Aquibium oceanicum: one gene and its partner. The protein of the gene in region 1 interacts with the protein of each later gene in a pairwise test. Links are inferred from orthologs where the notes say so. Each region holds a gene or a part of one and is shown on either strand. Other genes may lie near its edges.

Region 1 (3,848 bases):
AGGTGATCCACACGTTCCGCAGCGAGGGCCTGGGACATTCCGCAGGCTTCGGCGTCAATGGGGGCGGCGACGGCGACAACTGCCGGATCGCGGTCGTCCAGCCCGACGGTACACGCCCCCAATTGCCTCGCTATGGAAAGCTCACACTCGACAATCCCCGCTTCGAGATTTTGTCGGGCGGCGGCGGCGGCTTCGGCGACCCGTTCCAGCGCCCCCTCGCCGCGGTTATGACCGATGTCATGGGCGGCATCGTCAGCCGCGAGGCCGCGGAACAACTCTATGGTGTCGTAGTACGGCCGGACGGGGCTCTCGACGAAGCACTCACACTGGCGAGACGCGCCAAGCGCAGGGAGTTTCAGGATTCGCAGGAAGCGTAGATCGACGAGTATCTCGATCTGAAGATATGACCCTTGGCACGGCGCCGCTCGTGGCTGGTCACACAGCGGCCGAAGCCGGCGCATCCGTGCAAGCTCAGTACGAGAACACCTTCTGTTTGCCCTCGAACCCCTTGAACTCGACCTCTGCCGCGAGCCGCGGGACGGTGCAGAGATTGATGGCGATGTCCGACGATGCGACACGCCGGAGCGACAGGTCGGACGCGGCGGCGAGCAGCCTCGCGGCATAGTTCACGGGGCGGCCGATCGCCGTGAAGTCGAGGCGGTTCGCCCCGCCGATGTTGCCGTAGTGGAAGCGCCCGGCATGCAGGGCCGAGCGGAAGGCCAGGCTCTCTCCGAGCGGACTGGCCGCCAGTTTCGCCTCTCCCTCCATGATCGTCTCGCTCGCCGCCTTCACGGCTTGCTCGAGCGCCCGCGAGCCGTCGTAGGGGAAGATCGCGAAGAAACCGTCCCCGAGGAATTTGAGGATCTCGCCGCCGTGCGCCTCTACCGGAGGCACCATCAGGTCGAAGGCGTCGTTCAGCATCTCGACCACCTTCTGCCCGGAGATCCGGTTGGAGATTTCGGTGAAGCCGATGAGGTCCGTGAAGAGGATCGCCGCCTCGATTTCCGTTCCATCGCCTCTGTGGACGCGCCCGTTCAGGATCTGCTCGCCGCTTCCCCGGCCGACATAGGTCGAGAGGATGGATGCCGCGTTGAGCCTCAAGAGGTAGGCTTCGACGAGACGCGCCAGAGGCTGGCGGATGCGATCCAGCGCCGCGAGCTGGTGATCGGAGAAGCCGCGCGGGTGCCTGGTCGAGAACGTGGCGGCATGCGTCTCGCCCGTCGTGAAGATCAGCGGCTGCGCCAGATAGTCGGCGAAGCCTTCATCCCTCAGTTCGCCCAGGATGACGAATTCGTCGATTGCCGCGATGTCGGTCAGCCTGCGCCGGATCGTTACCTGCTGCGAGGTAACGGCCGGAAGCGGGTTCTTCAGGTACTGATCTTCCGAGAAGATGCTGAGGGCGCCTTCGCGCATCTGCACGCCCTCAGCGGCGGTCCAGAGAAAGCGCCGCGCGGCGACGTTCGGATGGAGCGTGTTGACGAAGAGGCCGAAGCGATCGAGCGGTATACCGGCAGTCACGAGACGATGGCAGAAATCGTTCACGAAAGCATCGGGGCTCGTGCTCGACCGCGCTCCGTCGACCATCCACGCGATCAGGCCCGTAATCCGCAGATCGTTCACCTCGTCGGATGCCGGAGCATCGACGCGTGTCTCTGGATGCGGCTTGACGATCATTCCAACGGTCCCGACCGGCTGAGGCTTATTTCAAGACGGAGCTAGGTCGAGGACGCTGCGCCCGCAAGAGCCGCGGAGCGACGCCTGGTATGCACACTGCGTCTATGTGATCATCCGGCGCAAGACGAACCACACCCGCGCAAGCTCGGGGCGGCGCGCCAGCGGAATCAGTTCGGCTTCGCCAGTCGATTGGAAACACAACCCTGGTTCGCAGGGTCGCCTGCCCCTCTCAGAACGGAATCTCGTCGTCCAGTTCGCGCGAGAAACCACCGCCACCGCCGCTGCTGCCGCCGCGCCCGCGATCGTCATCCATCGGTCCCGAAGAGCCGAAGTCGGAGCCCCGACCGCCGGAATAGCCGCCGCCCTGGCCTTCGCCCTGGCCGCGTGCATCCAGCATCTGCAGCTCGCCGCGGAACTTCTGCAGCACGACCTCGGTCGAGTAGCGATCCTGGCCCGACTGATCCTGCCACTTGCGCGTCTGGATCGATCCTTCCACGTAGACCTTCATGCCCTTCTTCAGGTACTGCTCGGCCACCTTGGCGAGGTTGTCGTTGAAGATGACGACCCGGTGCCACTCGGTCTTTTCCTTGCGCTCCCCGGAATTCTTGTCGCGCCAGGTTTCCGACGTCGCGACGCTGAGATTCACGATCGGATCGCCGGACGGCAGGCGCCGGACTTCGGGGTCCGCGCCCAGGTTGCCGACCAGAATGACCTTGTTGACGCTTCCTGCCATCTCACATCTCCACGCTTGTCCGGAATGGTCGCTTTTCAGCCTGTACCCGTTATAGCCCAAGCGGGCCGCCACCGCACGGGAGCGCGATGATTTACCGGACATGTCCACACGAGTTTCGTTCTTGATATGTTCCTATCACGCCTCCAGCTCGGACGCAATGTCGCCGCCGCCGGATGCTTGAAAACGGCTGCGGCTTGACAGGCCGGCATGACCGGACGCAAACATCGCATCGTCCATGAGGAGGTTCCGATGAGGAAAACCCTGGCACTGCTCGTGCTGACCCTGTTCTGCGCACCGGCATTTGCCGATGACCAGCGGGCACCGACCGATGACGCCCTGCCGGGCGTGACCACCGGCTCCATTTCGCCCGTCGCCGCGGAACCGCAGCCCGAGCCAGACGAAGCGCTGGCCGCGGGTAGCCAGCCCGGCAGCATCCGTGCGGGAAACTGGGACATCCGCATCTCGGGCAGCGTGTCCTACGAGATCGGCTTCGGCGATCGCAACGGATCCAGGAGGCGCTGAACGCGTTTTGCCGCGCCGCAGAGCCGTCCGACACCGTCGCCCTGTAAATCGTCCGCCGTGCTCCTCGACATTGCCCGTCGCCCGACGGGCAGAACTGGCTTCATAGAGACGAATGGCAACTCCATGGACCACGACATCACGCCCGACCGGCTTATCGACGCGAAGATATCAGAACTGGGTGGCTGGCGCGGCCAGACGCTCACCCGCGTCCGGCAACTCATCCGCCAGGCCGATCCCGCCATGGTCGAGACGGTGAAGTGGGTGAAGCCGACGAACCCCTCCGGCGTGCCGGTCTGGGAGCATGACGGCATCGTGTGCACGGGCGAGACCTACAAGGACAAGGTGAAGCTGACGTTTGCCAATGGCGCTGCGCTCGACGACCCGTCCGGCCTCTTCAACGCCAGCCTCGAAGGCAATGCGCGCAGAGCCATCGATCTCTTCGAGGGCGATACGGTGGACGCGGACGCCTTCGGCGCACTGATCCGTGCGGCGGTCGCCCGGAACGTGTCGGAGAAGGCACGGAAGAAGAAGTGACGCCTCAGCGGGGATCGCGGCTCAGCCGCTTCTCGGCGAGTTCGTCGAGGTAGGCCTGCCAGCGCGCCTCCTTCTCGTGGCCGAGCTGGTGAAGATAGGACCAAGTGAAGATGCCGGTGTCGTGGCCGTCGTCGAAGCCGATCCTGACCGCGTAATTGCCGACCGGCTCCAGCTTGCGGATCGCCACGTCGCGCTTGCCGGGTACAGTCACGCGCTGGTCGGGCGAATGGCCCTGCACCTCGGCCGATGGCGAGAGCACCCGCAGCATCTCGGCGGCAAGCTCGATCGGCGCATGGTCGGGGAAGCTCACCGTCAGCAGGCGGCGATCCTTCGAGACCCTCAGTTCCTTCGGTGCGTTCATGGGTCCCCTATAAGCACTGCGGGC
Region 2 (3,905 bases), 2.7 Mb from region 1 along the record:
ACGGCATAGAAGACGGCGATGCTGGTCACCTGCGACCAGGCGAAGAAGAGCAGCCCGGCAAGAACGGATGCGCCGCCCATCACGTAGCGGCCGAAGCCCCGGTCGATCGCCGCGCCCACGGGATAGGCGCAAGCCGCCGCGCACAGGACCCCGAGCGTGGCGGCGAGATAGAGCGCCGGCTTGTCCCATCCGAGATCGACCCGCATGGCCTCCGCGATCAGGGGGAAACTGTAGAAGATCGACCCCCACGAACAGATCTGCGCCACCCCCATGGCCGGGATCATCCAGCCGAGGCTTTGGGATGCGGGTGCGTTGGCGTCTGGATCCGTCACCAGCGTACTGATGCCCGCGCCGCAGCGGCGGCCAAAGGACCAGGACGGGCAAGCGTCTCGGCCAGCGCCGGAGCGGAGAAACTTCGAATCATGCGTTCGAATCGGAAAGGAGTTCGGCAGTCTGGTCCGGAGTGAGGTGCTCGATGATCTCGACCGGATCGTCGAGCGAGATCTCCGGATAGTGTTCCCGCATGCCCTCTAGCATCACCGTATCGGGCCAGACCGCCTCCCGACCGAGATAGCGAGCGGCTTCGCGAAGCGGCATTGTGGTGACCCTGGTCACCCGCACGACGGCCGTGAGATTGGGGTTGCCGTCGCAGACGTATCGCAGGAGCCCGGTAACGATGGGTCCCTCGCGCCAGCGGATGGTCGAGGTCTTTCTCCCCGAAACGATATCAGGGAACAATCGGGGGACGACGCCGAGAGTTTGCATCGCGGTCCTCAGAGAAAGCTCTGCGGGTCGATGTCGACCTGCACCCGCACCGAGCCGCGCGGGCGTTCGGCCGCGGCAAGCAGCGTGCGGGCGAACTTCTGGATGTCGGAGCGGCGCTCGCCGTGGATCAGCAAACGGAAGCGGTGGCGGCCGCCGATCAGCGCCAGCGGCGCCTCGGCCGGGCCGAGCACCTGGATGTCAGGCGCCGCCGGCGCGGCACGCCGCAGGGCGCGGGCATGCGATTCCGCCTCCTGGCGCGTGGCGGCGCTGACAATGATGCCGGCCAGCCGGCCGAAAGGCGGCATTCCCGCCCGCTGGCGCTCCTCGGTCTCGCGTTCGTAGAAGGCTTCCGCGTCGCCCGACACGATCGCCTTCATCACCGGATGCTCCGGTTGGTAGGTCTGAAGCAGCCCGAGGCTCTTCTTGCCGGTGCGGCCTGCGCGGCCGGTGACCTGACTGAGCAGCTGGAAGGTGCGCTCGGCCGCGCGCGGGTCTCCGTTTGCAAGCCCGAGGTCGGCATCAACGATGCCGACCAGCGTCATGTTGGGAAAATTGTGGCCCTTCGCGACGAGTTGCGTGCCGATGACGATGTCGGCCTCGCCCTTGGAGATTGCTTCCAGTTCCAGCCGCAGGCGGCGCACCCCGCCCAGCATGTCGGACGAGAGCACGATGATGCGCGCCTCGGGAAAATGGCCGACCGCCTCCTCGGCGATGCGCTCCACCCCCGGCCCGCAGGCGACCAGATGGTCGAGCGTGCCGCATTCCGGGCAGGCTTCCGGCCGCGGCTCGTTATGGCCGCAATGGTGGCAGACGAGCTGGCCGCGAAAACGGTGCTCGACAAGCCAGCTCGAACAGTCGGGACACTGGAAGCGGTGGCCGCAGACCCGGCAGAGGGTGAGCGGGGCGTAGCCGCGCCGGTTGAGGAAGAACAGCGACTGTTCGCCGCGCTCCAGCGTGCGCCGCGTTTCGTCGAGTAGCACCGGCGACAGGAAGCCGCCGCGCGCCGGCGGCGCACGGCGCATGTCGATCGCCTTGAGGTCCGGCAGCGCCGCTTCCGCGAAGCGGGCGGGCAGGGCAACGCGGTCGTATCGTCCCGACAGCGCGTTGACGCGGCTTTCGAGAGACGGCGTGGCCGAGGCGAGCACCACCGGGAAGCCGCCGATGTGGCCGCGCACCACCGCCATGTCGCGGGCGTTGTAGTAGACGCGATCCTCCTGCTTGTAGGCGGGATCGTGCTCCTCGTCGACGACGACGAGGCCCAATTCGCGAAACGGCAGGAAGAGTGCCGAGCGCGCCCCCGCGACGACGCGCACCTGGCCTTCCGCCACTTGGCGCCAGACCTTTTCGCGCATTCGCGGCGGCAGGTCCGAGTGCCATTCGGCCGGTTTGGCGCCGAAGCGATCCTGGAAGCGCTCCAAAAAGGCATGCGTCAGCGCGATCTCGGGCAGCAGGATCAGCACCTGCCGACCGTTCTTCAACGCCGCGGCGATGGCCTCGAAATAGACCTCAGTCTTGCCGGAGCCGGTCACGCCGTCGATCAGCGTGACGGAGAACGTCCCGGCCGACACTTTTTCCGTCAGCGTCACGGCCGCGCGCTCCTGGTCCGGCATGAGTTGCGGCGCCGCGTAGGACGGATCGGGCGGCGCCACCACCGGGCGAGGCGGCAGCATCACGTCGCGAAACACCCCTTGCGCCTTCAGCCCGTCGATGACGGTCGAGGAAACCCCGGCGGCGTGAGCGAGACCCGAGCGCGTCCAGGCGAGGCCGGTATCGGCGGTCTCGAGCACGCGGCCGCGCGCCGCGGTCATGCGGTCAGGCGCGGCATCCGTGCGCTCGATCGCCTCGACCCACGGCTCGGGGTCGAAGGCGGCCGGCGCGCGCAGCAGCATGCGGGCCACCATGCCCGGCGGCGAGAGCGTGTATTCGGCGATCCAGTCGACGAAGCGCCGCATGTCGTAGGTCACGCGCGGACAGTCGAAGACCTCCTCGATGGGCCTCAGCTTCTTCGGATCGACGCTCCCGCCGTCGCCGTCCCATACGATGCCCGCCACCTGCCGCGGTCCGAGCGGAACGCGCACGATGGAGCCCGGCCCGACCTGCATTCCGGCCGGCACGGAATAGGAATAGGGCCGTTCGGCCGGCATCGGCACCAGTACGGGCACGACCCTGGATGGCTGCGAATCTGGTTTCATTGCGCGTGACCTTGCCCCGAGTTTCGTCTAGAGCAAAGGCCGACAAGAGCGGCTATCCGCCGCCGCACCCGTATGCCCAAGGAGACGGTCATGAAATTCTTCGCCGACACCGCCGACGTGAAGGAGATCCGGGAACTGAACGATCTCGGCCTTCTGGACGGCGTCACGACGAACCCCTCGCTGATCCTCAAGTCCGGCGGCTCGATCGCCGAGGTGACGAAGGAAATCTGTTCCGTCGTCGCCGGCCCGGTCTCTGCCGAGGTGGTCGCCACCGAATACGACGAGATGATGCGCGAGGCGAACATCCTCTCGAAGATCGCGGACAATGTCTGCATAAAGGTACCGTTGACCCTCGACGGCCTGCGCGCCTGCAAGGCGATCCGCTCGGACGGGCGAATGGTCAACGTCACCCTGTGCTTCTCGGCCAACCAGGCACTGCTCGCCGCCAAGGCCGGCGCGAGCTTCATTTCGCCCTTCATCGGCCGGCTGGATGATATCGGTCTCGACGGCATGGAGCTGATCGCAGAGATTCGCACCATCTACGACAATTACGATTTCCCCACCGAGATCCTCGCCGCGTCGGCACGCACCGTGAACCACGTGAAGCAGGCCGCCATGATCGGCTCCGACGTGGTGACCGCCCCGCCGGCCACGCTCAAGGCGCTGGTCAAGCATCCGCTGACCGACAAGGGCCTCGACGCCTTCCTGGCGGACTGGGCCAAGACCGGCCAGAAGATCGGCTGAGGCACGATGGCCGGCGCCGGTGAGATCGCGGTGGAGGTTCTTGCCGCGCTGGATGAAGGCCGCCAGGTCGAGCCCTTCTCCGGGCGGATCGCCGGCTTCGACAACCATGCCGCCTATGCGGTCACGGCCGAACTGCGACGGCTCCGCTCGGCACGCGGCGAAAGGCCGATCGGGCGAAAGATCGGCTTCACCAACCGCAACATC

What was found. The genes of interacting proteins can lie anywhere in the genome.
Region 2: the proteins of BSQ44_RS14675 (region 1) and BSQ44_RS01375 interact in binary tests that used the Escherichia coli proteins (3 or more experiments, as listed by UniProt). The link is inferred for Aquibium oceanicum from one-to-one orthologs.

Annotation. Positions count from the first base shown.
Region 1 is NZ_CP018171.1:3,008,011-3,011,858, forward strand. Bases 656-3,572 are described here. They hold BSQ44_RS14675 (single-stranded DNA-binding protein), read right to left. Parts: upstream 2,408-3,572; coding sequence 1,904-2,407; downstream 656-1,903. Other genes in these bases: BSQ44_RS14670 (adenylate/guanylate cyclase domain-containing protein), read right to left, coding at 656-1,674; BSQ44_RS14680 (hypothetical protein), read left to right, coding at 2,657-2,929; BSQ44_RS14685 (DUF1801 domain-containing protein), read left to right, coding at 3,053-3,463; BSQ44_RS14690 (gamma-butyrobetaine hydroxylase family protein), read right to left, coding at 3,468-3,572. Also shown: BSQ44_RS14665 (hydantoinase B/oxoprolinase family protein), read left to right, coding at 1-377; more of BSQ44_RS14670, read right to left, coding at 472-655; more of BSQ44_RS14690, read right to left, coding at 3,573-3,824. UniProt on the Escherichia coli protein: Plays an important role in DNA replication, recombination and repair. Binds to ssDNA and to an array of partner proteins to recruit them to their sites of action during DNA metabolism. Acts as a sliding platform that migrates on DNA via reptation.
Region 2 is NZ_CP018171.1:281,608-285,512, reverse strand. The notes cover bases 366-3,339. They hold BSQ44_RS01375 (primosomal protein N'), read right to left. Parts: upstream 2,958-3,339; coding sequence 774-2,957; downstream 366-773. Other genes in these bases: fsa (fructose-6-phosphate aldolase), read left to right, coding at 3,048-3,339; BSQ44_RS01380 (ASCH domain-containing protein), read right to left, coding at 421-765. In the rest of the region: BSQ44_RS01385 (MFS transporter), read right to left, coding at 1-332; more of fsa, read left to right, coding at 3,340-3,701; BSQ44_RS01365 (2-keto-4-pentenoate hydratase), read left to right, coding at 3,708-3,905.